DNA from 4 places in the Desulfofundulus thermocisternus DSM 10259 genome. Region 1 is predicted to be linked to each of the others. Evidence: riboswitches for the same ligand, from Rfam matches in the RefSeq annotation. Region 1 holds a riboswitch; each other region holds the start of a gene.

Region 1 (7,484 bases):
ATATTTATGCCTCGCCATGTTTTAATGGTAATAGATATGCTAAAGGACTTTATTGATAGCAACGGAACATTAAATTGCGGTGAAAACGGCAGAAAGATTGTCCCGTTTGTGGTGGAAAAAGTGAAAGAGTTCATGAACCAGCAGGAACCGATAATTTTTATTATGGATGCTCATTCACCAGAAGATCCGGAATTCTCCCGTTTTCCCATCCATTGCGTTTACGGTACTCCGGGAGCAAGCCTTATTGATGAACTGGCATCGCTGATTGAAGAATACCCCTTTGCCATTAAAGTTCCCAAAACACGTTATAGTGGTTTTTACCGGACCAATTTGAGTAAAATTTTGGAAGACCTTAATCCAGTCGCAGTCCACATTGTAGGCGTTTGCACCAATATCTGCGTTTTATACACTGTAGAGGAATTGCGGAATAGGGATTACCAAACCATAGTATATTCTAAAGGTGTAGCCAGTTTTGATGAAGAAGCTCATCTTTGGGCATTAAAACAAATGGAAACAGTTTTAGGAGCGGAGATTGTTGAATGATATATCTCCTGGACTACCATATACATCCGGGTTATTCCATTGATGCCGAAGACCAAAGCATTCTGGAATATTGTCAGAGGGCATTAAAACTTGAATTGAAAGAAATCTGTTTTACCCCCCATCTGGAAGTGGACCCGGTGCGCAGGCAAAAAGATTGGTTTGTGCGGGTAGAAGGAAAATTTCATCCCATGGAAGACCTGAGCTGGCTTGACAATTACTTCCTTGAAATTGAAAATGCTCGAAACCAATTACGAAGTACACATTTAAAAATTAAAGCCGGCGTGGAAATTGGGTATATACGGGGTTGTGAGGAAAGAATAGAAAAAATTATTACCAGTTATCCATTCGATTATGTACTGGGTTCAATACATTGCCTTGCTCACCAGTCCATATCTTCCTGGAAAGAAAGCCAGGAGTACTTTTCCTCTCATACTGTAGATGAGGCATTAAACGAATATTTCCAGATATTACAGGATGCGGTAAATTGTAACCTTTTTGATTGTATAGCTCACCTGGATCTTTATCGCCGTCATGGTGAACGCTTCTGGGGTAAAACTTTAATAGATGCCCATCAGGGAAAGATCGAGCCTATACTGAAGGATATGGCACGAAAAAAAATTGGCCTGGAAGTAAACACCTCCAGCATAAAACGGGGGCTAAGCGAGTTTCATCCCAGCAGGGAAATTCTTTTCCTGGCCCGTGAGTATGGTGTGAAAGTATTTACCGTTGGCTCTGACGCGCACCGGCTTTCAGAACTGGGAGCATATATAAAGCAGGCGATAATTATGCTAAAAGAAATGGGGTTAGCAGTATATACATTTACTGCTCGTCAACCCTGCCCCTTATAAGGTTTTTTTTATCTGGACAAACTTCCTCCCTTACCATAAAATATTCACTAACAGGGAGGAAGGTTATGATGAGCGGTAGAACGGTAAAAAGATACCGTGAGGGAAATATTACCGCTGCCTTTGGAACAGATCTTTTACTCCAGGGCATTACAGCTGTTCCCAACCTTTTGCTTCGCTTATATCGCCACCTTGATATAACCGATGAAGAAATGATCCTTCTCATTCAACTTTTAAGGTTACAGATAGAGGAAAAAAATTTACTTCCTTCCGCTTCTGCGCTGGCTGAGTGTACGTCCCAGGATGTAACCCAGGTACAGCAAAATCTAAACAGGTTGTTAGAAAAAGAGGTCCTGGCTGTAACTCAGTATTACGATGAAAATAAGGATCAAATCCTGAGTGGGTACGATTTTGAACCGTTGCTGGAAAAGCTTTCAGAGATCTGGGCCAGTATCAGGGTCAGGGAAATAGAGCGTACCCGCTGCTTGCTGGAAAAAAGAACCCGGCTGGAAGCCAATTCTCCGGAATTTGCATTAATTATAAAGGCATTTGAACAGGAGTTCGGGCGTCCTGTTTCTCCTATGGAGGTAGAACAAATACGGCAATGGATTGAAGAATTAAACCCTACGCTGGTTTTAGAAGCCCTGCGCCGGGCTGTCTTGATGGGAAAGCATAATTTTAAATATATTGATAGTATTATTCTGGAGTGGAAAAAGAATAATCTTCGTACTCTGGAAGAAATAAACGCCTATGATGCGCAGTTTAAGAAACGACGTTCAGTTAAAAATACCACACCAAAGGTAGACGAACGTAAAAAAGCACTTTTAAAAACCCTATATCTTAGTTAAGGGAGAAAGGATGCTGGCCAATGAAGGCCTGCCCTGTATGTAATGACCGGGGTATAGTGATAAAAAATAACGTGGCTTTTCCCTGCTCCTGTAGCAAGCAAAAGGCTATCCTCAACCGTTTTAAAGAAGCTGGATTGCCAGAAGGGTTACGTAGTCATACTTTTGATAAATTTGACTTCAAGTATTATTCCAAATTCAGAATAGATCCGGAACGAAAAATAACTTATTACGAGTTGGCCAGGCGTACCTTTCAAGCAGCACTGGACTTCGTCCAAAACTTTAAAAAAAACCGGCATATCGATGGTCTTTTAATTACAGGTCCCGTTGGAAGTGGGAAAACATACCTGGCGGCATGTATAGCAAACGCTTTACTGGAAGCAGAAACAGTATTATTGTTTGTCGTCGTACCTGATTTACTGGATCGCCTGCGCTCTACTTATGATCAAAACCGCCAGATAATAGAACATTATTCGGAAAAAGACCTGCTGGATACGGCAAGGGAAGTGCCTCTCTTATTTTTGGATGATTTGGGAGCCCATAATTATACTGAATGGGCCAAAAATAAACTTTACTCTATATTAAATTACCGCGTTAATCACCGTCTTCCCGTAATCATCACCACCAATATCAGCCTGGAAAACCTGGGTGAATATCTGGGGGAAAGAACTGCGTCCCGCATTTGCCAAATGTGCTGGCCCTGTCGATTATCGGTAGAAGATGATATTCGAATGATCAAACGCAGGGAAAAACTCCAGGACAGCTAGTCTGAAAAGGAAAAACTAAATATTAGGGGCGGGTCCCCTCGGGGGATAATAGGGAAGACCGGGGAGCAGCTAACCTGCTTGAGCCGGCGCGGTCCCGCCACTGTAACCGGGGAGGAGCCGCAAATTGCCACTGGTTATATACTCACTGGAAAGCTAAAAAGATATTTTTCAACAATTTGTTGTGATTTTACAATATTTATTGTGAGTATTGACCGGGAAGGCGCGGTTATCTGATGATCCGCGAGCCAGGAGACCTGCCTGCCCCTTAAAACTGAACTTTTCAAGTTCAGTAAAGGCCTATCTATCTTCGCGCGAAAGATAGCAGGCGTAATGAAACCTGACACGCCCTTCTTTTGCCGGGCGTGTTTTTTTCAGGAGGAAAAATGAAGTGACTAAATCTTTACGTAACGGAATTACCACCGGAGCATGTGCTGCTGCAGCAGCCCGTGCGGCTACAGAATTACTTTATCATGATACCAAGCCCGGTGAAGTTACCCTGGTAAATCCAACTGGCCAGTTAATCAGGGTACCAATCCATAAGCTGGTAAATATACCCGGTGGCACAAGGGCAGTGGTAATTAAAGACGGGGGGGATGATCCCGACGTTACCCACGGCCTCCCAGTTGTAGTAGAAGCTCGCCCCACTAAAAAAGGGATCCAGCTCCGCGGGGGACCCGGTGTAGGACGGGTTACCAAACGGGGTCTGGCAGTGGCAGTAGGAGAGCCAGCCATTAACCCTGTTCCAAGGCAAATGATCAGGGAAGCGGTAAACAGCATCCTTCCTCCCAATCGGGGAGTGGAACTTACGGTCAGCGTACCCGGAGGAGAGCTGGTGGCCAGGCGCACCCTGAACCCCCGCCTGGGGATTGTAGGAGGTATATCCATATTGGGTACAACGGGGATAGTTCGGCCCATGTCCGAAGAAGCTTTTAAAGATTCTCTATTACCACTGCTGGACGTAGCCAGGGCAGCGGGTTTTAACCAGGTTGTTCTTACTCCCGGACAAATGGGGGTTCGGACGGCAGTTGATAAATACGGATTTCCGGCCGATGCCGTGGTAGAAATGAGTAATTTCGTGGGGTTCATGCTGGAAAACTGTGTAGAAAAAGGCTTTTCCGGCGTTCTCCTCTGGGGACATCATGGCAAACTGTTAAAAGTTGCAGCTGGAATATTTCACACTCACAGCCGCATAGCGGATGCCCGGCGAGAAACGCTGGCCAGTTATGCTGCCCTGATGGGAGCAGACAGAACCCTGATTGCTCATATTATGGAAGCCGGCACTATTGAAAGTGTAGTAGATCTTCTGGCTGAACATAATTTATTGGGCATATACCATCAGCTGGCTAGCCGGGCCAGCCAGCGAGCCATGGAGTACGTCCACCACCGCTTGCTGGTGGGAACGGTATTCTTGACCTTAGATGGCAAAATCCTGGGATGGGACCATCATGCCCGGGAAATAGGGAGGGCACTGGGATGCCGCGAATTAAAATAATTGGGGTGGGCCCGGGCCACCAGGATTACCTTACTCCCGCAGCCCAAAAGGCTCTGGCCGAAGCCGGGGTGCTGGTAGGCGGCATTCGCCATCTTTCTCTTTTAGCCAATGGTAGACAAAAAACGTTTATCATTAAAAATAACCTTAAGGCCATGGTTGATTTTATCAATCGACACCGGGAAGAAGGAGTAGCCGTTATAGCCTCCGGCGACCCCGGTTTATATGGTATTCTGCAGTACCTGCTTCAATACTTTTCTGTAGAGGAACTGGAAGTAATTCCTGGTGTCAGTTCTGTGCAACTGGCCTTCGCCCGCCTGGCCCTGCCCTGGCACGATGCCCTGATTACAAGTGCTCACGGAAGACCAGTTGAAGACTTGATTCAGCTGGTGCGCGACCATAAAAAAGTAGCCCTTTTTACCGACCCGAGAAGTTCACCCAGCCGCATAGCCAGCATGCTCTTAGAAGCAGGTATAATCAACCGAAAAATTTTTGTTTGTTGTAATTTGAGTTATCCGGAAGAAAAAATCCTGGAAACCACAGCCGGTGAACTAGCCTGTATGGATCTATCCGGGCAAAAAAATTGTGTTATGGTGATTATAGATGAGAAAGTCCTGGCCTTACACGACTCCGGGAATTCCTGATGAATTTTTTATTCGCGGCGATATTCCCATGACCAAGGAAGAAGTTCGTACCGTCACCCTGGCCAAAGCACGATTAGGGCCAGGCCAGGTTGTGTGGGATATTGGCAGCGGTACCGGCTCCCTTGCCATAGAAGCGGCAAGGCTAATAGGCAACGGCACTGTTTATGCCATCGAGCAGAACCCTGTTGCAAGAGAGCTAATCCGTAAAAACATATACCAGTTCGACCTGAAAAATATAGAGGTAATTGAAGGTCGCGCTCCAGAAGCGTTGCTCCCCCTTCCCGTTCCCCAAAGGGTCTTCATCGGTGGCTCGGGCGGAAAGCTGGAAGAGATAATAAACCTGCTGCAAATAAGACTTAATCCTGGAGCAAGAGTGGTCATTAACGCCTTAACCCTGGAAACACTCACCCGCATCCTGGTTTTACTCGACCAACTGCCATGGAAAAAGGAAGTGGTACAGGTATCTGTTACCCGTGCGGTTTCCCGCGGCAATTATCATCTGCTGCATGCTTTAAACCCGGTGTGGATCATTGCTGTCCAAAAGGAGGGAGATGAGGGTGGGGGGTAAGTTTTATGGTATCGGAGTTGGCCCCGGGGATCCAGAGCTACTTACCCTAAAAGCTTATCGCATATTACAAAATGTAGATGTAGTATGTGTTCCTAAATCATCAGCTGACCGGGAAAGCCTGGCTTTGTCAGTGGTCAATAAGATAATCAAGCATCAAATCCTAACTATCGAATTAACTTTTCCCATGTCCAGAAACAAGCAAATATTAGAAGAACATTGGGCCATAGCCGGGGAAAAAGTAGCACAACTGGTACAACAGGGAAACAAGGTAGCCTTTATTACCATTGGTGACCCCATGTTTTATAGCACTTATGGCTATATACAGGCTTACCTGCAAAAAAATTATCCCTGGCTACCGGTAGAAACCATTCCGGGGGTCACTGCCATGAGCGCATGTGCAGCCGCACTGGGAGAACCACTGGCTACAGGAGATGAAGACCTGGCAGTGATACCGGCAGTTAATAATCTTAAGCGACTGGAAGAGACCCTGGATAACTTTGATAACGTGGTACTGATGAAAATAAACCGCCATTTCGATAAGATTTTGGAAATTTTACACAAAAAAAATTTAATTAATCGTGCCGTCCTGGTAAGTCGTTGTGGCTACCCGGATCAAATAATAAGCCGGGAAATAACCGAATTTGCTGGAAAAAATCTTGATTATATGTCAATACTCATCCTCCGGAACTTAAAAGGTCGTTAATTTAAGGGGGGCAATAAATGATTTATTTTGTTGGTGCCGGACCGGGAGATCCTGAACTGATAACTATTAAGGGAGCAAAGTTACTGCAGGAAGCTGATGTAGTTATTTACACCGGCTCGCTGGTTAATCCCAAAATATTAAATTACTGCAAACCAGGTGCAGAGATTTATAATAGTGCCACCATGACCCGAGAGGAAATACTGGCTGTAATGCGCAGGGCACACCTGAAACAATTAACCGTGGTTCGACTGCATACCGGTGACCCTGCTCTATATGGAGCCATACAGGAACAGATGGATGCTCTGATGTCCCAGGACATACCTTTTAAGGTTGTACCAGGGGTAAGCTCCTTTCTGGCTGCTGCAGCCGCCATTCCCCATGAGCTGACTTTACCAGGCGTAACCCAAACAGTAATCCTTACCCGGCTGGAAGGACGTACCCCGGTTCCAGAACAAGAAAAGCTTAGGGAACTGGCCCGTCATCAGTGCACCATGTGTATCTTTCTTTCCGTTCACCAGATAGAACAGGTGGTGGAAGAATTACTTGCTGGAGGTTATTCTCCCCAAACCCCGGTACTGGTAATAGAAAAGGTCTCGTGGCCTGAAGAACGCTTGTTGCGGGGAACGCTGGCAGATATTGCTGAACAGGTTAAGAATGCAGGTATTACCCGCACCGCCCTGGTTCTGGTAGGAGATGTTTTTAATTCTTCCTACCAGTTGTCGCGGCTCTATGACCCTCATTTTGACCACAGCTACCGGAACAGCAGGAAATGAACATTGCTATATTTGCCATTACTAAAAACGGTACAGAGCTGGCGGCAAAGGTATCCCGGCATTTGTTAAATGAGGGACACCAGGTGCGCATGTTCAGGCCCGGCCGTTTTCCGGGAGAAGGGGAACCCTTCTACGGTCCTGTATCCCGGATAGTGGCAGGAGAATTTTACCGGTGCCAGGGTTTGATCTTTATCATGGCCCTGGGTATTGTGGTCAGGTTACTTGCTCCTTTAATTAAAGACAAGCGTTCTGATCCTGCAGTGGTGGTTATGGATGAAAAAGGCCAGTTCGTGATCAGCACTTTAAG
Region 2 (7,484 bases), on a different contig from region 1:
TTTTTCCAGGAAGGGAAAAATAAAATTTAATTTGGCCAGTTTAATAATAAGCAGTAAACAGGCTGCCGTGGCAATGAGGTTGGAACGGGCGATAACACCAATCAGGAATAAAGCAACCAGCAGGGTAAATCCGGGCATGGTGTATTCCCTCGCTATGTATTTTCTTTATCTCTTTTCTTTTTAGATTATGTAGTGCCGGGAGGTAATATTACCATTAAAAGGAAACCGCCGGACAGGCGGTTATTATCTAAATAATTAAAATATTACAAAACTGATTTCAGGGTATCAGCCCTGAGGCCAACCCGCAGGGCTTCCAGGGCCAGGACTTCATGCGGGGGGATGTTTCCGAGGTTAACATTGGGGCCGAAGCGGAGGATCAGTTCTTCCTGCTGGTTCTTGAGGGGCGCTTCCCAGATTAAAATCCGGGGGTCACCAATGCCGTCGAGCAGTTCCTCCAGCTCTTCATGAATGAATTCCCCCTGGCTGTTGTAAAGGCCTGCGTTGGTACCGGACTCCCGGCCTTCCAGAATAACCCGGTAAGCCCCCAGCTCGAGATCCCTCCGGATCTGCTCCACTAAATACTGGACGGGGTAGTGCTTACCATTTTTCTTGCCCACTTCAGTTAATACCTTCAAACCGAGATCAGCGGCCCGGGAAATGACTTTCTCCCTGACTTCGGATGGCAGGCTGATCGTTCCGTCAGAGACTTCCACCGCTGTAAAGCCTATACTCCTGGCCAGGTAGAGATACTCCTCGATCTTGTCTTGCAATATGGCTACTTCGAAGAATGTTCCCCCGGGATAAATGTCTATACCGAAAGACCTGACGAGATGAACTTTTTCTTCTAACACCTCCGGAGCATACAAAGCGGGAGTCCCAAATCCCAGCTTGAAAAAGTCAATATACTGGCCGCATACATTTAGAATATCTTTTGTTTCCATCAGTCCCAGACCCTTGTCAATGATCATGGTCAAGCCTTGCTGCCGTGGTTTTTCCAATCTTCTACCAAGGGGAAAGTTTAGAAATGCCTGCCATGACCGGGTGCCCTCCTGTTCACTCATGCTCTCAAGCTCCTTTCGGGATAACAGGTTGCACCTGTGTTATACAGGTGCCCTTTCGGACACCTCCTTTCCAGGTCTCCCGAAAAGCTAGCCATTCATAGAAATATTACCACGGATAGCGAAAGGTTACCCGGGACCGAATGGAAATAGAACCCAGTTATTATTCCTGTTTTTCCGGGTATTTCCAGGGCTTGCGTGCAGCCATGCCGGGGACCGGTTGAAGTTTATAGGGGACAGGCCGGATTTTTTCTTCTGCGGCAGGTTCTTTCATATCCCTTACCCTGATCAAAAATACAGCCAGCAGGGCGGCAACTCCGGCCAGGGTGGCCGTGCTCCAGAACATGAGGGGCAGGCCGTAATTCATTAAAAGGCCAAAAAGGGGGGGACCCAGGGCTACACCCAGAAATCGCACTCCACCGTAAAGGGAAGTAACCAGGCCACGCCTTTGCGCAGCTGTAGAGCTGGTGATAATGGTATTGAGGCAGGGGAGGGCCAGCCCGGTCCCGATGCCGGCCAGGGAAATTGCGATGAAAAAAAGGTAAGTGGTACGGTAAAAGCCCATCATGGTCAGGGCACCGCTGATCAGGGCCAGACCTGTTACCACCAGCCATTTCATTAAGGCCAGGCGCTTTTTGATAAGCCGGCCGGTGAGATAAGATGTTGAGCTCATAAACAGCACCGGGACGGCCAGGGCCATGCCCTTGCGTACACCATTCAGCCGGAATACTGTTTCCAGGTGTTCGGAGAGGAAAAATAGTACGCCGAAAAGGGTCAGCAGTGCCACTGCCCCGCCCAGGAAAGAGGTGAGCAGCATGGCCGATTTTTTCTCAAAGACCCTGGCAATGGATTTCAGGTATTCCCGTACGCTTTGTGCCTGCCGGTTTTGTTCCGGTTCACTGACCAGGAAATATACGCCCAGAACCACCGGTATTATTACCAGGGGAAAAAAAAGAAACGTAGCATACCAGGTAATCAGGCCAAGCAGGGCACCCAGTACGGGGCTCACCACTTTACCCAGGCCGTTGGCTGCTTCGATGATACCCAGGGCCGTGGCCCGCTGTTTACCCGTGTAAAGATCTCCGGTAAGGGCCATGGCAATGGGAGCGGTTCCCGCCGCTCCCATGCCCTGCAAAATACGACCGGCGAGAATGGCCTGGTAAACCATGCTTTTCAGGAAAATTGCTGCCAGCCCGGCCAGTATACCGCCCAGTCCGTAAAGGATGAGTGCCGGTACAATTACTTTTTTGCGGCCAAAACGGTCCGAGAGGAAACCGGCCAGCGGGATGATAATCCCGGCAGGAACAGAAAAGAGGGTGATCAGCAGGCTGACTTTAAATTGGGTGAGGTGCAACGCCTCCTTGATGGCAGGCAGCACCGGGATGATCATGGAATTGCCCAGAACCATAATAAAGGGCACCCCGCTCAAGGCAGCCAGCACCAGGGTGCTTTTTTGCTGTTTCATTGAGTTTCCCCGTCCTTTCGCCAAAAGTTTTCCCTGCCTTTAACCCCGCCTATGCATTTATGAATGCTGCAGGGCATAAGAAATTTTAGTAAAAACCGGCAGGAGGGATTTTATGTTCATATTCCTGGACCGCATCGTCTTGAGCATGGCCCTTTTAAGATTGCTTTCCTCATCCATTGAATTCAGCGCTGCCATGCTAATGCTGTACTTTAACCGGGTGGAAACAGCCTTAAAAATAAATAGCCTGCTGGCCCTGGTAGGACCCACAATTCTGCTTACAACCACCAGCCTGGGTCTTGCCGGCCTGGCCGGTAAAGTTTCTCTTTCTTCCATGGCTATAATCCTGCTGGGAGTTGCTCTGATTTTTATTGGTATTAACCGGATGTAGCTGGAAATACTCCCGGGCCAGGGCCGTGAAATTTGGGCAGGAGCCCATGAACATTCAACGCCACCGGCAACGGGTAAAAAACCGGTACGGGGGGAATCAGATTATATATGGACAACTTGTCAGAAATATGTTATTATTTCAGGCAAGTGGAATAAATAACTGCTGTTTTGGAGAATAAGTATTCGGCCGTATCCGGGTTTTCCTGCCAGCCGGCAGGGGTAAAAGGGAACCAGGTGAGAATCCTGGACGGTGGGGCCACTGTATTTGGGTAGCAGCTTTCCACTGGGCCACTGGTTCAGCATGCAGCGAGGAGAGAGCCGGTTCCTGCTGGAAGGAATCGGAGGTAAAAGCAAGCTGGGTGCCGGGCTGGGAAGGCGGAAAGCGGGCGATGACCCATGAGTCAGGAGACCTGCCCGGGTGCGCGGTACGGGGAGCCTCCCAGGAAACAGGGGCGTGTGCCGGTATCAACTGCCGTTTTTATCGGTAGATTGCCAGCCTTTATTTATCAACCCCGGTTTTCCCTGGTGGGCCGGGGTTAAGTTATTTGTTTCTGAATGTACACTTTAAACAACTGCATAGTGGAACAGGTGCTTTCACCTTGAGGGGTGAAAGTGAAAAGGGAAGCCGGTGCAAATCCGGCGCGGTCCCGCCACTGTGAGGGGGAGGGACTCCACATAAGGTCACTGTCCAGCACCCGGCCGGGTGCTTTACGGCCCGGGAAAGGGTCTGGTTGCCGGTGGATGAAATGACCGGGAGACCCGCTACGGGCTGGGTGCCGGATGGGAAGGCGTGGAGTACCCATTGATCCCGAGCCAGGAGACCTGCCTGTTCCCCAGAACCAGACCTGCCTACGCGGATAGGGGGTGGTTTGACATGTCCTGGCTGCTGGAGCCGGGAAATGGATCCTCCATCTGATGTAGATGGGGGATTTTTTATCGGTAGAGAAACGTTTAAACAAATGCCGGTATATGGTACCGTGGTGAATCCAGCAACAGGTTATTAAATCTATCCAGTACCTTGAGCAGTAAGGAATCTGTCGGAAGGCGGCGGTGAATAGTTATGCTTACAATTTTAGGCGGCCTGCTGACAGCCACCATCATTCTCAGCGTTAAAACAGGTCTGATCCTGGGCACTTCCTGGCTGGGCCGGAGGGGATTGTTACTGGTGTCTTTTCTGTTTGGTACTGTCCTTTACGGGCTGATCCTGGTTTTTAATGTCTATCGGCAGGCGCTGGTAGCCTTTCTGGACCGGTATACCTTTGCCGGCGCCCTGCTGGCAGCTGCTTTCTTCATTTACCTTGGCTTGCAGGAGGCAGGGGAGCAAAGGGCAGGGCGGGGTGTTTATCCTTCCTGTACCCCGGGTGGTTACCTCTTCCCTTTCCGTGGCCTGTCTCGCCTTAAGTACGCCCTGGGCTTTTTACCCTGCCCTTTATGCCTGGCAGCTCTGGCCTTATCCGTTATTCTGGCCGGTTCTATGCTGGGCACCGGGCTTTTACGCCTGGGATTATATGTGGCGGTACTGTTTTGTGTGCTTGTTTTATCCAGCAGCATTCTTGTACGCAGGGTAATTATCTTGCGCAATCTCAATCCTGAAGCTTTTTTTAACCCCCTCTTGCTTTTTACCGGGCTGGCAACCCTGATTTCCGCCCTTTTTATACCCAACTTTGTCCAGGCCATGGCCATGCCCATGGCGGCCATAAAAATTGAATCACCCCGCTGGCTGGCGGCGGTGTTAGCGGGGTTGGTGGTCTTAAGCCTGGCGGGTTATTTTCGCTATCAGATCAATTTTTTAAAGGAACGTGATGATTGATGACCATTCCTGGTTCCGAATATTTAACCAAAATTTTGCATGCCGCATCCCAGAGCCTGCTAATTCCCGATATTGTGGGTCTGCTCTTCTTTCTCGTTTTTGCCTTCATGGAACTGGGTAGTTTTGTGGCTGAAATGAGGAGAAGAAAAGTTATTCAGCCAGTCAACCTGCTGGAAGTAATTCATGACGTGGGAGGGGTTTCCCTCTGGCAGATGCGCAACCTGCAGCAGGTGCTTGATAGCAGTGCTTTAAATCCGCGCCAAAAAAAGCTGGTATCGGATCTTTTGGCAAAACCCGGACTGTCCCCTGAGGTCAGGAGGCTGGTGGCTCAGGACATACTGGACCGTGAAGAATTCCGGTTTAAACAAACACTGGACAAAACGGATTTACTGGCCAAACTCAGCCCGGTTTTCGGGTTGATGGGCACTCTTATCCCCCTTGGTCCCGGGCTGGCTGCTCTGGGGCAGGGTGATGTGCGGGGATTGTCCGAAGCAGTGATCATTGCTTTTGATACCACGGTAGTGGGTGTGGCTGCCGGAGCGGTGGGTGCTCTTATTTCCAGGGTGCGGCGCCGCTGGTACGAGCAGGATTTACGGTATCTGGAGTTGCTGCTGGAACTGGTGGTGGGGGGTGAGGGCCGTGCTGTTCAGGAGACAGAGGCGGGAGCGGTTGTCCGCAGAAGAAGTTGATCCCCTGGGCGGTCTGGCCAATCTGATTGATGTGATGCTGGTTTTTTGCTGCGGTTTGATGGTAGCCCTGGTTCTTTCCTGGAACCTGCAGAACATTATCTTTGCTAAAGTAAAGCCCGAGGAAAAACAGCGACTCATGCAAAGCATTCAGCGGGTGATTAATGTGGAACGGGGTAAAGAATTAAAGGAAATACCCGGGATAGAACAGGGGGGCGGTTCCGGTTACCAGGAGATGGGTACGGTTTACCAGGACCCGAAGACCGGGAAGTTGATCATGATTGAAAAGAACAGCCAATAAGTGAGGTGGCAGTGGATCAATGCCCACAGGTAAAGCAAAATGGCAAAAACACCCGACCTTGCTATCCCTGAGCCTGATAGTCCTGATTATTGTTTTCTTAATAAGTGCTTCCGGGGCTGCAGCAAATGAAAATGCACGTACTAAGGTGGTCATGCTTTTGGGCAGTGAGGGGTTTCTGGTACCCCTGGTGGATGCTTACGGCCAGCTGCAGAACTATCCTGTTGAGCTGAAGTTATTTAGCTCCAACGACCTGAAGAGCGAAGAAAAAATCCAGCAGCTGATGCAATCGTTGCAGGATGCAGATGTATTCTTGATGGAAATGATTGGAGCTACAACCATTCAAACAGTTGGGCCTTTATTGCAGGACCTGCCTGAAAAGTGCGAGGTACTTTCCACCCGTAGCGGTTCTTTTCCTGATTACCCCCGTATTGATGAAAGTCAAAATACTTTCCTGGCTAAATATTTTGTAAATGGCGGCGTGGAAAATATGAGGCGGCTGGTATTGTATCTGGCCTCTACATACGGGCAGGTCAAAACCGGGGAACAGTTAGATCCGGTTAAAATGCCCGTCCGGTTCATCTACCATCCTGAGGCTGAAGGACTGACTCTTAATGTGGATGGGCTTTACCAGACGGTGTGCAATGCAATATACGCGGCGGGTGATGGTACAGCCCGGGGCCTGGCGTTAAATGAAGTTCACCGGGCAGTTTATGACAGCGTTTACGCTTCCGTCTATCAGCCGGATAACAATACGAACTGGACACTGGCCCGGCTGGCGGTAAACCAGGTCGTGTGCGACCGGGACGGGGATGCTCCCGCACTGGATACCCGGGATCTTTACCAGACTGTAGCCGGGGCCGTATACCTGGCGGAGCAGGGAGAAACGGGATTACAGGCCCTTTATGATACCGTGCGCCAGTCTGTTTACCAGGCGGTATATCAGGGCGACGGTCAGGGGGCCGGATTGGCCGTAGATACTGTTTATAATGCCCTTTATGACCGGGTTACAGCCGCTTATCTGGGGGATGCTCGGGCTACAGTCTACCGGGCGGTATATGATGCCCTTTGGGGGCCGGAGCTTTCCGGGTTTGACCTGGACCGGGTATACCAGAGCGTGCAAGATGCCGTATACCTGCCTACCGGCGGTGGAGGCGGTACGGGACTGCCGCCGGGTACTTTCGGTACTTCAGGTGGTTATCTCGCCTGGTACAAGGCCAGCGGACATTTAAAAGAAGGCGCTCCGTGGGTCGGCATTATTAGCTACGATAGCTTCTTTAAAAATGGTGATATCGACATGTATCTGGCTGTCCAGAGGGAACTGGAAGCCAGGGGAGTCAATGCGCTTTTGGTTTTCAGTGACAGCAGCAGCCGCAAAACGGCCTTTCAGGACTTCTTTATGCCCGGCGGCAAAAGACAGGTGGACTTTCTCATTGCCGGGATTGGATTTAACTTCATTTACGGCCAGCCGGAAGCCGGTATCGAGTTGTTTAAGCAGTTAAATGTACCGGTTATGGCACCGGTTTACAGCAGCGATTTAGAGGATTGGCAGAGCAACCCGGCAGGTATCAGCAGCGAGGTGGCCTGGCAAATTGCCTATCCTGAACTGGACGGACGCATTGAGCCGGTATTCATGGGCGGCAGTACGCTGGTAAGGGTGGATGAAAGTACGGGGGCTCGCATAGTCAAAAAAGTACCCCTTCCCGACCGCATTGACCGCCTGGTAGGCCGGGCACTGGCCTGGGTTAACCTGCGGCAGAAAAGCAATGCAGACAAAAAA
Region 3 (7,484 bases), on a different contig from region 1:
AGGGCTTGAAGGTATGCGTGGAGATTGCCGTCATGGCCCTGGACGCCGGGCTAATCCCGGCCGGCAAAGAGGTGGTGGCCATCGCCGGCACGGGAACCGGTGCCGATACCGCCGTGGTCATTCTCCCCGCCCACGCCAACCACTTCTTCGACACCAGGGTAAAGGAGATCATCTGCAAGCCCCGGGAATTTTAAGATTCCCGCCCGGGGTAATGCCTTACAGTAAATAAGATAACACAATAGACCTTTTGAGAAGAATTGTGTTACAACATTTTGCTTTTTAGATTAAAAAATTTTTTTGCTGCAGCAGGAAAAAGTCCAGACTTACAGAATAAATAAATGTAAGTGGATCATTTTTTTGTACGGGGAGGATTTTCATGGGCAAAAAAATTACCGTTACGGTCATCAAAGCGGATGTCGGAGGATGCGTCGGACACTCAAGCGTCCACTCCGCCCTGATCGAAAAGGCCCAGGGCATGTTGAAGGGCAGTTCCCTGCTGATTGACTCGTATGTAGCTCACGTAGGTGACGATATCAACCTGATTATGACCCACGAACTGGGCCGGAACAACGGTGAAATTCACCAGCTGGCCTGGGATACCTTTGTAGCCTGTACGGAAATAGCCAAAAAGTTGAAGCTTTACGGAGCGGGACAGGACTTGCTGGCCGATGCCTTTTCCGGCAACATTAAGGGCCTGGGCCCGGGAGTTGCGGAGATGGAGTTTGAAGAGCGCAAGAGCGAACCCATAGTGATCTTCATGGCCGACAAGACCGAACCGGGAGCCTGGAACCTGCCCCTGTACAAAATTTTCGCCGACCCCTTTAACACCGCCGGGCTGGTCATCGACCCCAGCATGCACGACGGGTTCATCTTCGAGGTCCGGGACCTGATCGAAAACACGCGGGTCAACTTCTCAGCCCCGGAAGATATATACGACATGCTGGTCTTTATCGGCGCCCCCGGCCGCTACTGCATCAAGCGCGTCTTCCACAAGAAAACGGGAGAAATCGCGGCTGTATCCAGCACCCAGCGGCTTAACCTGATGGCCGGCCGCTACGTGGGTAAGGACGACCCGGTGTGCATCGTGCGCTGCCAGAGCGGCATGCCGGCCGTGGGCGAGGTGCTGGAACCCTTCACCAAACCCCACCTGGTCAGCGGCTGGATGCGCGGCTCCCACAGCGGCCCGCTGATGCCGGTCAGCATGCAGCAGGCCACCCCATCCCGTTTTGACGGCCCGCCCCGGGTGGTCGCCCTGGGCTTCCAGCTTGCCGACGGCAAGCTCATCGGGCCGCAGGACTTCTTTGCCGACCCGGCCTTCGATCAGGCGCGGCAGATGGCCAACGAAATCGCCAGCTACATGCGCAGCCTGGGACCCTTCGAACCACACCGGCTGCACCTGGACGAAATGGAATACACCACCATGCCCCAGGTGCTGAAAAAGCTGAAAGACCGCTTCGAAAAACTGCGCTAGACAACCGGTCGACCTGCCAGTTGAATTTCCGCCCGCCAAACAGCAGCGGGCCGTACCGCGGTAAAAATTATACGGGCCCTGGAAAAGCCCGCCGGCTTTCCAGGGCCTGTTTATTTACTTCAATATCTTTTCCTCATCCAGCGCGGTCAGGCCCGCCTCGCTAAAGCTGGCCATCTCGTTGATCACCCGGCAGGCCGCTTCCACCAGGTGCATGGCCAGGGCTGCCCCGGTCCCCTCTCCCAGCCGCATGTTCAGGTGCAGCATGGGTACCAGCCCCAGGTGCTCCAGGATGAGACGGTGACCCCGCTCCCCCGAAAGGTGGGAAGGAATTAAAAACTCCCTGGCCCGGGGCTGCAGGGCCACCGCCACCATGGCGGCGGCAGTGGTGATAAAGCCGTCGATGACCACCGGCACCCGCCGGGCGGCCGCCCCCAGGATAACCCCGGCCAGGCCGCCGATTTCCAGCCCGCCCACTTTGGCCAGAACATCCAGGGGGTCGGTGGGATCGGGGCGGTTCACCTCCAGCGCCCTGGACACCACTTCTATTTTCCGCTGCAGCACTTCATCGTTGACCAGGGTCCCCCGCCCGGTGACCTCCCCGGGGTCAAAGCCTCCCAGCGCCGCGGCAATGGCGCTGCTGGGGGTGGTGTTGCCAATGCCCATATCGCCGAGGCCAATCAGGGTGGCCCCCCGGTCGATTTCCTCCTGGACCACCTCGATGCCCACCTCCACCGCCCGCACCGCTTCCTCGCGGGTCATGGCCGGGCCGCGGGCGATGTTTCCCGTACCCGGGCGTACCTTCCTGTTCAAAACCCCGGGGTAATCCACGGGCACGGCCACCCCCACATCCACCACCACCAGACGGGCACCGGCCAGCCGCCCCAGCACGCCGATCCCGGCCACCCCGTTGAGAAAAGCCGGGAGCTGCTGGTGGGTGATCTCCTGGGGCGCCACGCTGACCCCTTCGGCCACCACCCCGTGATCGCCGGCCATGACGATGATCACCCGGTCGCCAACCACGGGGCGGGGGTTACCGGTAATGCCCGCCAGCTGAATGGCCAGCTCCTCCAGCCGGCCCAGGCTGCCCGGCGGCTTGATCAGGCTGTCCAGCCGCTCCCGGGCCTCAGCCATGGGCTGCTCGTACAGCATCCCCACCTCGCCTATGGTTTTTTCCAGCAGCAATTTCACCAACCTCCCTGCAAATTAATGGATCTGGCTAAAAATAAAAGTCCACAGCCCCATCAAGGCCGTGGACTTTACCATCATCCAGCGGTGGCAAAACCGGCAGGCAGGTCTCCTGGCTCAGGATCCTCGCGGCCACCCGCCTTCCCGGCGACACCCATCAGCGGGTGCCCTGCCAGTGGCATCATCCCGGTGGCCGCTCCCCATTCACAGTGGCGGGACCGCTCAGGATTCGCACCTGATTCCCTATTCTCCCCCGCAAAAGCGGGGGCACCTGCCGGTGTTGATATATGCCATTTATTATAAAATAGTTTTTCGACGCACCCCTTTACTTTTCCTGCCGTCCGGAAAAATATTTCAACTTTTTACCGGCCGGTCAAAGTAAATATTCTTGCCCGTGGCCGAAATGGGAATACCCACCACAATGGGGCCCTGAAGCAGGCCCATCTGGCGGGCCACCGTCCCCACCCGGTACATGATCCGGTTGTCGGCATTGAAGAGGCTGGCCGTTTTCACCGCCGAGCCCAGGGCAATACCCACATCCAGCAGGCGCCACGCGCACAGGGGCCCGGGAAACTCCGGCCCCTCATGGCTCTGCAGGTCCTCGCAGCGGCTGAAACCGCAGGCTCCGCAGTTCAGGCCCAGGGGCTTGTTCTCCGTCAGGGAGATGAGGACCACCGCGTCGGAGCGGCGCACATTATCGGCATCCCGGTCGAAGTTCACCTTCCCCCGCTCCTTCCCGAACCGTTCCATTTCATCGGCCAGCCGGGATAATTCTTCCCCCGATAAAATCCTGACGCCCACGTAATCCTGGCCCAGCCCCTTGGGAGCGGTACGGGCTGCCAGGGCCATCAGTTGAGCCACCATGAGCAAAGCCTCGCGCAAAACCATCACCCTTCCCCGAAAACTATTATTTTCCCGGAATGATATCCAGCTCCCCCTCTTTATTGAGAAGGACCTTGATGGAGCCCGTTTCCTGCGCCAGGACCTGGCGGCGCTGCCCCACCTGCACCACGGACCCCGGGAAAGCCCGCTTCACCCTGATCACCCCGGATGCTCCCACCCGGACCACCGGGGGCGCCCCCAGGGCGCTGCCCAGCTCCTCCACCTCGGCGCTGCCGTCACAGAAAATCTCCCCGCCCTTGAAGGAACCCCTGATCACCACGTCCCGCCCGGCACTGATGGTGGTGTTGACGCACCCCTGCCGGGTCACAAAAACGCTCCCCGAACTCTGGATGGTGGAATTCATGGCCGAGGGGAGCACCACATCGGCCGGGTTTTCCGCGGCCTCCTGCAGCAGGGCGACGGCGGCTTCCACGTCCCTGACCACCTGATCGAAATTCTTCACCGTCAGGGGGTTCAGACCAACCAGGCAGTTCAGGGAGCGGCCGCACCTGGCCACTTCCTCCGGCACCATCGCCCTGACGGCGGCAATTTCCCGCAGGGTGTTTTTCACCAGGGGACGCAAATGCTTAAACCTGGTATCCATCAGGGCCATGAGAACCCGCCCGAAATCCAGCCGCGCCGGGCTTTTCCCCTGCCGCTGCTTCACCTGTTCCAGGGCCGCCCGCAGGAGGTCCAGGCCGGACCGTATATCCCGGAACATGAAGGAGAGTTTCAGGGCCCCCGGAAAGCCGGTGCCGGCCCGCAGCCTGCTGCCGATTACCCCCCGGTGAACGTGCATCTTCCGGCCGCTGACCACGGCCGCCCGGGTCACCAGGCCGGTGATCTCCACAGCACCCGTTGCCTCCACTTCCATGGCCTCACAAACATTGCCCAGTATTTTCAGATCCCCTTTGAATCTAATATTACCGCTTTTAATGTTCACATCCCCCTGATGAACCAGGAGGGGATCAACATAAAAAATATAAGTGTTCCCGGCTTTTCTGTACCAGGGCCGCCCGCTACCCGCGGCCACCACCCGGGTGCCCCCTTCCTTCAGCTCCACCCCTTTCCCCGCCTGCAGCTCCAGCAGTACCGGCGGCGGGGGTGGGAGAACCTCGCCGGTCACGGACCTGCCCGGCTGCCCCGGCTGCGGGGGATGCTTTACCGCCAGCAGGGTCCCGGACTCCACGGAAACAATGGTGCTGGTCTCCCGGAAGTCAACGCGTTCTTCCCCTTCCCCGGCCCTCCCGGGGGGAATCTCCTCCTCGAAAAAAATCTCCAGCCGCTCGTCCACACCGGGCTGCGGCGGCTCCCCTTCCGCCACCAGCAACGGCTCCGGCCGGGGACCGGCGGCAAAGGAGGCCACCACCTCCTCTTTAATGCCCCAAACCACCCCCGCCGCCTGCAGTGCTTCGCGGACCGCCTCCTGCTCCAGGACGGTAACGCCTTCCGGGGCGGAAATATAAGCCCTCAGCCCGTCCTCGCTTATGGTTACCTTTAAATTTTCGCCGGCCACCATTTCCTCCCCCAGTACAGCTTGCTTAAAATCACCCTTATAACTTTATTCGGAAGATCCCGGCCAAAAATAAGAAAGCGGCCCTTTTTCCCTGCAGCAACATTTACGTAAATCCTTCCACATCTGCACAGGGATCTCCTGCCAGGGGTGCCGCTTAATGCCGGAAAGCGGCGGCGAGCCGCGGCCACCTGCGGGCCCCGGAAGCGGCAAATTTTTGTCTGCCGGGGGAGGAATTTTTTCATTCCACGCGAAATAACCATGATAAAGGCCCATTTGCTTCTTCAAGGGGAGGGGAAGACAATGTATTACCCGGGGGAAATCAGGACGCCCGGACTGGAATTAATTCTTATTTTACTGCGCGTGGTTTATTTTGCCGGGATGCTCTTTTTAATTGCCGGGCTGGGCGTTGCCCTGCAGGCGCCCGCCGTAATTACCGGGGTGGTGGCGGGTATTGCCGCCTGGATGCTCCTTTCCAGCGGCCTCTTTGAGGTGACCACCTACCGCTGCCCCAACTGCGGACATCTCAAGCGAACCGTTAAAAATTTCGGCTCCTACCGCTGCTCCAGCTGCGGGCAGGAAAGCTACATCCAGGGCATGTAAAAAACATGGTCCCCCAGCGGGGACCACATTTATTTTCCGCTTCCCGGGCGGCTGCCCGGGGCTGCGCCGTCAGGCCAGCCCCGCCACATCCGGGGGGACGGTCAGGGCCTCCCCATCATCCCCGGCCTTCCCGGCAGCGGGGAAGCTTTCCTTTTCCTTATCTTCCGGCATGGAGCTTATATTCATGAGGTCGTACCACAGGCAGTAGCCCAGCACCCCTTCCAGGGCCCAAAAGATCCCCAGCGCCCTCAACAGCGGCGGCCTGGCCAGCGCGGCCAGCGCCGTACCTCCCAGGATGCGGGCCAGCCGGTCCACCGGCCCCACGTTCTGCTTCCTCCACATTCCATTTCACCCCGCTTTTTAGCTTGCACGCCCGGAAAACAAACTATGCGAAAGCGCATTAAAAACCCCCCCCGGTCAAACACTAAGGTCAGCCAGATTTAACGCAGCACAACTGCCAAGGAGGGGATACGTGTGGAAACGGCCCCGATTCCCGCCGGCCGGTGCCAGCCCGTCCCGCAGCCGGGGGAGAAAAAGGTCAAAATATGGATTAACGATCAGCCCGCGGAAGTACCTGAAGGCATGAATTTGCTGGAGATCTGCCGCTCCCGGGGCATTGAAATACCCAGCCTCTGCTACCTGCCCGGAATTCACGAGGCGGGAATCTGCCGGGTCTGCCTGGTGGAGGTGGAAGCCAACGGCCGGAGATCTCTCCAGGCGTCCTGCGTTTACCCGGCCAGTGAAGGCATCAAGGTGTACACCCACAGCCCCCGGGCCAGGCGGGCCCGGAAAAGGGTGGTCGAGCTGCTGCTCTCGGAACACGGGGGGGAGTGCCCCACCTGCGTGCGCAATCTCAACTGCGAGCTGCAGCGCCTAGCCGATGAGATGGGCATACGCAGGGTAAGGGTCACCGGGGAGAGGCGCCGGTACCCCGTAGCCAATAAAAATCCCTTCATCATCAGGGACTACAACAAATGCGTGCGCTGCCGCCGCTGCGAGGCGGTCTGCCGGGAGGTGCAGGGCGTCGGCGTCCTGGGGCCGCGCAACCGGGGCTTCGACCTGGTCATCGGCCCGCCCTTCGGCAAGGACCTGGGCGAGGTGGACTGCATCAGCTGCGGGCAGTGCGTGATGGTCTGCCCGACCGGCGCCCTCACCGAAAGGGAATACATCGATGAGGTCTGGCGGGCCATTGAGGACCCGGACAAATTTGTGGTGGTGCAGGTGGCCCCGGCCATCCAGGTCACCCTGGGGGAGGCCTTCGGCCTGGGCACGGGAACAATTGTCAGGGGAAAGCTGGCCGCCGCCCTGCGGCGCCTGGGTTTTGACCGGGTTTTCACCACCGAACTGGCCGCGGACCTGACCATTGTGGAAGAAGCCCACGAGTTGCTGGAGCGGCTGAAGGGACACGGCAAGCTGCCCCTTATTTCCTCCTGCAGCCCGGGGTGGGTGAAATTCTGCGAGCATTTCTACCCCGAATTCGTGGATAACCTGAGCACCTGCAAGTCCCCCATGGAAATGTTCGGCGCTCTGGCCAAAACCTACTACGCGGAAAAAGAAGGCCTGGATCCCAAAAAGATGGTGGTTGTGGGGGTCATGCCCTGCACGGCCAAGAAATTTGAAGCCGCCAGGCCCGAACTGGTCACCCGGGGCCTGCGGGATGTGGACTACGTTTTAACCACCCGGGAACTGGCCCGGATGATCCGCCAGGCGGGGATCCGGTTTGATGAGCTGCCCGACGAGGAATTCGACCAGCCCCTGGGGCTGTCCACCGGAGCCGGCGCCATTTTTGCCGCCACCGGGGGGGTCATGGAAGCGGCCATACGCACCGCC
Region 4 (7,484 bases), on a different contig from region 1:
GTTCCACGGCCAGGTTCTGCAGTCCCCTGACCACGTCCGGGGTTGTTAGCAGTCAACCAAAATTATTGGTTATCCTAGGCAAAAGTAAAAAAATTTTTAACAACAGTTTGACAGCGGTAAGTTTGCCGTGCTAAAGTTTTACTCGAAAGGCAAGCGTCCTATATGGTCGCTGGCGGGGGCCAGCCGTTCCGTTCCCGGGGAGCCTCCCTCTGGGAGCCGATGAACCTGTACCACACAGTGCAAGGAAAGTCTAGTCTTGCCTAAAGTTTGTAATGTGTCAGGAGGAGGTCATAATCCACTTCTTCCAGGAACTTCTTCTGCCTGGTTTCCTTCGGGTTTAAAAGCATAATGTTGATCCTGTCCTCATTGACAGGAGACACTATCCGCACGCGCCTTTCAGAGTACCGGGAATAACTGTAAATTAAGCTGCCGCCCAGAGCACAAAAAGAGCCACTGGACCCCCACTGGTTGGCCACCACCAGGTGCATTTGTTCGGCTATCCTGGCTTCCCAGATAAACTGGCTTTTTTCATCATTCCAGAGGGCGGGAACGCAGAGCACATCCACGCCCTGCTTGGCCAGGCTCTCCAGGCTTTCCGGAAAAAACAGGTCATACCCCAGTAAAATGCCCACCCTGCCAAAGGGGAGGTCAAAAAAGCAAAAATCTTCCTGTCCGGGGCGAGCCCATTCCCTGTCGGAGGGACTTAAGTGTATCTTTCTGTATTTTCCCAGCAATCCCGCCGGACCGATCAACACGGCAGTGTTAAACAGTTGACCGTCTTCCCTTTCCAACACCCCCATCACCACATACAGGTCCAGCTTTTCTGCCTTTCGGACAACCTCCACGGTAACAGGGCCGGGAACCGGTTCGGCCAGTTCTCCTGCCTGTGACGGTTGAGATATGGCCCCTGTTACAGCAAGTTCCGGAAAAACAACCAGGTCGAGCTTCATACCCCTGCGGGCAGCCAGGTCTGCAGCCTGGTCCAGTAATGATAAAATGCGCCGGGTATTTCTCACCGGCTCTTTAGCCTGTGGAGCAAACTGAACAGTGGCTACGGCAAATTCCTTTCCTGCGGGCAACCCCAGCAGCGCCTCCGGTTCAAATTGGGAAAAGGTATCCAGCGTTATACCGGCATAAAATTCCGGCCGCCTGTCGCCCAGGAGGACACCGGCCCCGGGGGTAAAAATTTTTCCGTTTTTTAAAGGCAACGTGCCATAAAGGATGGTGTCATGCGCAGACTGTACTTCCTTTAAAACGCTGCCGTCGGGGCCAATGATAAACGATTGTGAGGCATTACAGTTCATTGTCTTATCCTGACCCGTACGGTTACAGGCCAGTACATAAACTCCGTTTTCCAGAGCCCGGGCACGCCAGAAAACTTCCGGCGGGTAGTGATGGGGCGGCCAGTTGGCCGGGATCAGTAGCACCCGGACACCTTTCAGGGCAGCCATTCGCGCCGCCTTGTACCAGTATGTATCGGCACAGATGAGCACACCCACTCTACCAAAGCAGGTTTCTGCCACCAGCACGGGCAGGTTACCCCTGGCCGCCCAGAGATTTTCCTTAAACGCAGGGGCCAGCTTTCGATGCTCACCCATTACCCGGCCGTCGGGGCCTATGAGCACTGCGGTGTTATAATAAATACCCGATTTTAAATCCACTTCCGGCAGCCCCAGGCAGATATAGACCCCGTACCGGCGGGCCAGGGCACCGAACAATTCCGTGGTCGGGCCGGGAACGGTCTCCACAAAGAGGGAAATGTCCCTTCTGCTTTCAAAGGCATAACCCGTGGTGGCCAGCTCGGGATTTACAATGATCCGGGCACCACCGGCAGCAGCCTCTTCATTTAAGGCCAGCAACCGCCGCAGGTTATGTTCCTTATCTTTCCACTTGATGGCCGCATGGATTAAAGCTACCCTGACTTCTTCCGGCATATTTAACACCTCATCAAGAAACTTTTTTCCCACCCGGAAATTTCCGCCCGTCCGGCCAGATACAATGCCGGGGTTCCTTCTGGCAATTAAAAACGGGCAATCAAAAACCCCCGCTACGCATAAAGCGGGGGCATGGAAAATCAGACCTACCACCTCCCTATCCGCGTAGGCAGCATGGTGAAAAAACGGGGCAGGTCTCCTGGCTCGGGTTCATCGGAACTCCACGTCTTCCCATCCAGCACTCAGCCATGTTATGGTTCCCTTCGCCGTAACCTTATCGTAGCAGTAACCAATTTCTATCAAAGCTGAAAACAAGCTTACTGAGTGCTGGACAGTGACATTATGTGGGTCCCTTCCCCCTCACAGTGGCGGGACCGCGCCGGATTTGCACCGGCTTCCCTTTTCAGCCTGCCCCCATCAGGGAAGCAGGACACCCCGTTACGCATTATTTCAGTTCTAAAAAGGATGATATAAAGACCCGTAACCCAGCCCGTCGCATTAACAACGGTCCACCGAAATCAAGTTTCTACGAAGAAAATCCATTTCTTTGAGCCGTTACCTTTTTCCAGAAACCGCTATCGTTAAGCAGACGGAAGCCGGATTGGATGCCCTGGGCTTTTGAAGATTTCCCCTTTCCCATAAAAAGAGAACTATCCGGTTCTCTTTTGAACGTCAGCTATGCGTAATCATGAGTTCCCTTGACTACCTTTACCCCAAACTTTTCCGTAATCTTTTTGGCAAGCTCGTCCACATCCCTGTAGGGACAGGCCGGCCAGGCGTTAACCATACAGGTGGAAAGGTGGATAACATCAAAATCTACATTCTTCTTAACACAACCGATGTTTGGAATCAATGATCTCCCTGGACATTCACAGGTCAGGAAACCCACCACATTCACAGAATCATAATCCTTAAAGTTTCCTTCCCGGTCCCGGGCGGCTTTAAAACACTTCCACTCGCCGGGACAGCCATAACCCTGGGATACGTAGGAACCACAACTTACAATGAGTACATTCACCTTCCAAATCACTCCTTTTTTGGTTTTGTTATAACATACCACTTATCATATGTCAATTAATTGCTTCATCACTTGTCAATAAAACCTTCCAAACGGGTTCACCGTACACCAAAAAGGCTCAGCGTGGCGCTGTACACCTTTTTGTCGTACTCGTCTTCCCGGCCCAGGGTTTTGTCGGCAACCCGGGTGTAAAAAAGCCAGTGCCCGGGATTGCTCAAGATAAACTTCACCCGTCCTGCATCATCAGTTTTTGCGCTTAGCCCCCAGTCATCTTCTTCCCGCAGGCTCCAGGTCGCCTTCACTTCTGTCCCCGGTAAAGGCCGGCCGCGGTAAAGAACTTCCAGAATTACTTCGTCCCCCACCCGGTAAGCACCGGGGGTAAGAATCAGTTCGAGGTCGTGGGCCAGGTTGATGATTTCCGGTGGCTGCACCACCGGGCCGCAGGTGGCACAGAAATGCCCCACCTGCACGTATGTCCTGGCATACTGGTAGTAGTAGCCCACTTCCCGGGCATCCGGGTAGTCTTTACGCGTCCCCCGGCGGTAAAAACCGTCCGCGGTAACCGCCACCGGCCCGACGTCGTTCTCCACCGTCACGGGCCAGAACCCATCCCGGTCGGGCGTAAACGCCACCAGGTGAAACCGGTCATCTCCCGCTTCTACCTTTAAGGAAAGCTTTGCTCCACCGGGGATCAGCACCCAGGCCGCCAGCCGCGCCGGGTCCGCCAGGCCATCGGGACGCATGGCGTGCCCGTAAAAAATCCGGCACCGGGTTTCATGTCCTTCGTGACCATGACTTCCCTCGGGCAGAACCCAAATTTCGTGACCCTGCACTACCTTCAACATGAAGAACTCCTCCCCTGGTTTAAGTGGTATACTTTTAATGAGAGGACCAATTTGCTAACATTCCTTAATTTTAAAAACGCTCGCCCTGGAGGTGATTTAATGTCCTCCATCCCTGAGCACCTCAAGTTCACCTACGAAGATTACCTGCTTTTGCCTGAAGACAGGCGGTATGAAATTATCGGAGGCGATCTTTTCATGACTCCTTCCCCCAAGCGGGCGCATCAGAAGATAAGTTTAAACCTGGCTACCATTTTATGGTCATTCGCCAAAGCCCACGGCCTGGGAGAAGTTTACGAGGCGCCATTTGATGTGCTTTTCAGCCGCCACGATGTGGTACAGCCGGATGTGCTCTTCGTGAGCCGCGAGAACCTTTCGATTGTGGGGGAAAACAACATTCAAGGGGCACCCGACCTGATCATCGAGATTTTATCGCCTTCTACTGCCGAAAGAGACCTTGACCTGAAGAAAAAGCTGTACGCCCGCCATGCCGTCAAAGAATACTGGATTGTGGACCCCGACGCCCGGAAAGTGACGGTATACCTGTGGAAGGACAATGATTACGTCAAAACCGGAGTTTACGGCGAAGAGGATAGCTGGCAACCTCATCTTTTGCCCGGTCTCACCATCAAGGGCAAGGAGGTATTTGCGTGAACCTCCCCCGGGACAAGCCCGGGGGCTTCGTCCCGGAGGTTTCTCATGTCATCGGAATGCTACCTGCTAAAGCGCAGGTCTTACGCTTTCCTCGTGAGCTACATGGTCGCGTCACCACAACCAGGCCCGGTCCATAGGCGTCTACTACTCATCGTAGATACGTCAGGCCGCTTTTTTCGGCGCCAATACCTGCGGCCGCAGGTATTCCACTTTCCCGGGCAGCCTGCGGCCCCTGGTGAAACTCCCGTGCAGAGCTTTGTCCAGGATGCCGCTGGCTCCCAGCACGTCCCGGTGAATCCCGGTAAACCCGCAGGAAGCATTGCCGCACCGGTATACGCGCCCGGTCTGTCTGGTGTACTCCCCGCATACCGGGCAGGTGCCGGAGGTGCCGCGCTCATCCACCGCTACCAGCTCTGATGTTGTAGACGCAGTGGTTCGTTTTTCCATTCATAGCATGATTATAGCACTAGAACGGGTGTTTGTGGATACACTTGTCGCCCTTGACGGGCGACGCCCCGCTCGATCCACGGGACAAGCCCGTGGGTTTTCAGGGGCGGATTTCTATAAAGATGTTGCTCAGGTGAATGGATTGCCCGCGGTAAGTTGTGTCCAATGTGATGGTGTAAAATTGGTCCCCGCAACTATCACCCCCGGTTCTTCTCAGGCCTCCCGCAATCTATACTGAGCAATCCTTACAGACCGGACGTCCCTCCTGTAAAAAGGCATGATCTTTCATCATTTCTTCGCCGCAGCGGCTGCAGGTAATCATCTCCAGGCAGAGCTCGGGAAGACGTATTTCTGAATCTACAAATTGCATTTCAAAAATTTCTTCCGCCGGGCCTTCCAGGATGTACTTCATCAGGGGTTCCTGGCGGCGGTAAAACTCCTCCCGCTCCTCTTCTGTAGCTACGCCGTTGGCCACCTTTTCCATGAGGGTTACAAATTCATCACCTTCCCTGCTCAGCACCCCTGCCTTTAAGCTTACCCGCAAAGCCTGCCGCTCTCCCATGCGGGCAAAGGTAAAGACGTATTTGCCGTTGTCCCTGTAGACGAAGTTCCTCTTACCAAAGGTGCAACCCGACATCACCTGCACCGCGTCGGCGGCACAGGTACGGTTTTCCACCACGGTTACCAGATTATACCCGGGAAGATGAGCGTTTAGCTTTTCCAAAGCAACCTTTGTTGCCCGGTACCCAATGGCCAACAAACAACAGGGGTGCCCGTGAAAGGATACCACTTTTTCCCAATCGGTCATCTGAAAACACTCCTTCCCTTAATACATGGATCGGTACACAAAGTAATTGATACTGTGCGGGATTATAATCTCCCTCCTTCCTGGACTTTAAGAACGGCCGGACCGGGCGGCCGGGTGAACAATTTTAAACATGAAATATGTTGACTATCAAATTTCATACTCAATCATGGCGAAATGGTGGTAAAAGGCACCCCGGCGGAATTAAAGGCAATGACGGGTAACCCCGGTGCTTCCATGGATGATGTATTTACTTATTTTACCGGTAACTATCTGGATGCGGGAGGGGATTTTCGTGGAATCAGACAGGTTCGCCACATCAGCCGTCGCCTTGGTTAAACCGGCAATAAAAACAGCTGGCATAAAAATATTGATAATAGATATCCTGACCATTGTAGAAATGGAACTGCGCAAGCTGCGCCATGAACCGACCGTTTTATTCACCCGGGCTGTGCAGCCTGTCCTCTGGCTGCTGATTTTCGGCCAGGCTTTCAGCAGAGTACGTGCCTTTGATACAGGCGGGGTAACTTACCAGACATACATGACCCCGGGCATCCTCTCGCAATCGGTAATGTTTACAGCCATCTTCTTTGGTCTTTCGACCATCTGGGAAAGAGATATGGGTATACTGCAAAAGTTTCTGGCCATGCCCATACCCCGGGTGGCGCTGGTACTGGGCAAGGCTCTGGCAGCTGGAGTACGTGCCTTATGCCAGGTAACCATTATTTTTCTGCTTGCGGCCATAACCGGCATACCCCTGCACTGGCACCCGGCCCTCCTGTTAGCAGCCGCCGGTGTGGTCATACTGGGAGCCGTATTTTTTGCCACCCTGTCCATGATTATCGCCGCCATTGTTAAAACCCGTGAACGTTTCATGGGTATCGGCCAGTTAATCACCATGCCCTTGTTTTTTGCTTCCAACGCGCTGTATCCCATCTCCATCATGCCCGACTGGCTGCGCGTGGTGGCATCGGTCAACCCGCTAAGTTATATGGTGGACTTCCTGCGTGGCGCCCTTGTTGCCGGCCAATTGACCAACTGGCAGGCGGACGTAGGAGTTTTGCTGGTAGCCTGCATTCTGGCTACAGCAGTGGGCACATACCTCTATCCCAGAGTGATTGCTTGAACCGCTCTTTTACCTGATCTCAGCCATCCAGCATTTTCAACCTGAGCCAGCCCAGGGTAAATAAAACAACACTCCATCCTCCCAGCACCGCCGCCAGCCGCCAGTTGAATCCGTTCCCGGTCAGGGTGGTGCGTAACAGTTCTGCCGCCGGGGTAAGGGGCAAAAGCTATACCACGTGCTGCAAGAATCCGGGCAGGCGCTCCACGGGGATCAGGGTACCACTTAAAGCGGTTATATCAGCTCAGAAACAGGAAATCACATCCTGGATAAAACCTTCGACCAGCCCCTCTCAAAGTAGATTTACCAACCGTCATCCCCGAGCAGCCAGAACTACCTTTGCCATTCCCTTCGTTCCGGTCATATCCAGCGGCGCCACCGGCGTCACCTGCAGGCCCCACCTGGTCTCTGTTACCACTGCTTCGACCCCATATACAACACGAATGTTCTCCGGCGTAAGCACCGTTTTGGGAGTACCGGCGGCAACAATACGCCCGTTATGCAGCAGCAACAAACGATCGCTAAAGCGGCTGGCCAGATTGAGATCGTGAAGCACCATTACCACCACCCGTCCCTGTTCCGTGGCAAGTTCCCGCATCCGCGCCAGAACCTCAAGCTGGTAACGTATATCCAGGGTCGCCGTGGGCTCGTCCAGTAGAAA

The links. A riboswitch is a leader RNA that binds a small molecule or an ion and turns the genes downstream of it on or off. The one in region 1 is predicted to bind cobalamin.
Region 2: it holds a riboswitch for cobalamin, as region 1 does, so the genes downstream of both, BR83_RS0108335 (DUF2162 domain-containing protein) here and cbiD (cobalt-precorrin-5B (C(1))-methyltransferase CbiD) in region 1, are expected to answer to the same signal.
Region 3: it holds a riboswitch for cobalamin, as region 1 does, so the genes downstream of both, cobT (nicotinate-nucleotide--dimethylbenzimidazole phosphoribosyltransferase) here and cbiD (cobalt-precorrin-5B (C(1))-methyltransferase CbiD) in region 1, are expected to answer to the same signal.
Region 4: it holds a riboswitch for cobalamin, as region 1 does, so the genes downstream of both, BR83_RS0108485 (carbon-nitrogen hydrolase family protein) here and cbiD (cobalt-precorrin-5B (C(1))-methyltransferase CbiD) in region 1, are expected to answer to the same signal.

The regions. Positions count from the first base shown of each region.
Region 1 covers NZ_JMLG01000014.1:25,331-32,814, reverse strand. Annotated here, with positions in the region: gene BR83_RS0110460 (cysteine hydrolase family protein) at 7-543, shown strand; gene BR83_RS0110455 (histidinol-phosphatase) at 540-1,391, shown strand; gene BR83_RS0110450 (DnaD domain-containing protein) at 1,460-2,236, shown strand; gene BR83_RS0110445 (ATP-binding protein) at 2,257-3,000, shown strand; cobalamin riboswitch at 3,014-3,276, shown strand; gene cbiD (cobalt-precorrin-5B (C(1))-methyltransferase CbiD) at 3,389-4,492, shown strand; gene cbiE (precorrin-6y C5,15-methyltransferase (decarboxylating) subunit CbiE) at 4,474-5,133, shown strand; gene cbiT (precorrin-6Y C5,15-methyltransferase (decarboxylating) subunit CbiT) at 5,162-5,701, shown strand; gene cobI (precorrin-2 C(20)-methyltransferase) at 5,691-6,404, shown strand; gene cobM (precorrin-4 C(11)-methyltransferase) at 6,422-7,177, shown strand; gene BR83_RS0110415 (cobalt-precorrin 5A hydrolase) at 7,174-7,484, shown strand, end outside.
Region 2 covers NZ_JMLG01000008.1:42,877-50,360, forward strand. Annotated here, with positions in the region: gene BR83_RS0108305 (DUF441 domain-containing protein) at 1-138, opposite strand, end outside; gene comA (phosphosulfolactate synthase) at 264-1,061, opposite strand; gene BR83_RS0108315 (MFS transporter) at 1,222-2,523, opposite strand; gene BR83_RS0108320 (YqhV family protein) at 2,636-2,911, shown strand; cobalamin riboswitch at 3,089-3,342, shown strand; cobalamin riboswitch at 3,480-3,754, shown strand; gene BR83_RS0108335 (DUF2162 domain-containing protein) at 3,971-4,720, shown strand; gene BR83_RS15410 (MotA/TolQ/ExbB proton channel family protein) at 4,720-5,409, shown strand; gene BR83_RS0108345 (DUF2149 domain-containing protein) at 5,360-5,707, shown strand; gene BR83_RS0108350 (cobaltochelatase subunit CobN) at 5,727-7,484, shown strand, end outside.
Region 3 covers NZ_JMLG01000026.1:6,935-14,418, forward strand. Annotated here, with positions in the region: gene BR83_RS0112315 (pyruvate kinase alpha/beta domain-containing protein) at 1-194, shown strand, start outside; gene fbp (fructose-1,6-bisphosphate aldolase/phosphatase) at 377-1,471, shown strand; gene cobT (nicotinate-nucleotide--dimethylbenzimidazole phosphoribosyltransferase) at 1,586-2,653, opposite strand; cobalamin riboswitch at 2,742-2,946, opposite strand; gene BR83_RS0112340 (ferredoxin domain-containing protein) at 3,011-3,544, opposite strand; gene BR83_RS0112345 (DUF342 domain-containing protein) at 3,564-5,054, opposite strand; gene BR83_RS0112355 (TFIIB-type zinc ribbon-containing protein) at 5,355-5,654, shown strand; gene BR83_RS0112360 (YgaP family membrane protein) at 5,724-5,996, opposite strand; gene BR83_RS0112365 (NADH-dependent [FeFe] hydrogenase, group A6) at 6,129-7,484, shown strand, end outside.
Region 4 covers NZ_JMLG01000008.1:80,205-87,688, reverse strand. Annotated here, with positions in the region: gene BR83_RS0108485 (carbon-nitrogen hydrolase family protein) at 261-1,967, opposite strand; cobalamin riboswitch at 2,107-2,387, opposite strand; gene BR83_RS0108480 (CGGC domain-containing protein) at 2,611-2,952, opposite strand; gene BR83_RS0108475 (DUF4198 domain-containing protein) at 3,051-3,797, opposite strand; gene BR83_RS0108470 (Uma2 family endonuclease) at 3,897-4,448, shown strand; gene BR83_RS0108465 (transposase) at 4,611-4,895, opposite strand; gene BR83_RS0108460 (FmdE family protein) at 5,125-5,703, opposite strand; gene BR83_RS0108455 (ABC transporter permease) at 5,996-6,826, shown strand; gene BR83_RS17185 (hypothetical protein) at 6,846-6,989, opposite strand; gene BR83_RS15440 (ABC transporter ATP-binding protein) at 7,137-7,484, opposite strand, start outside.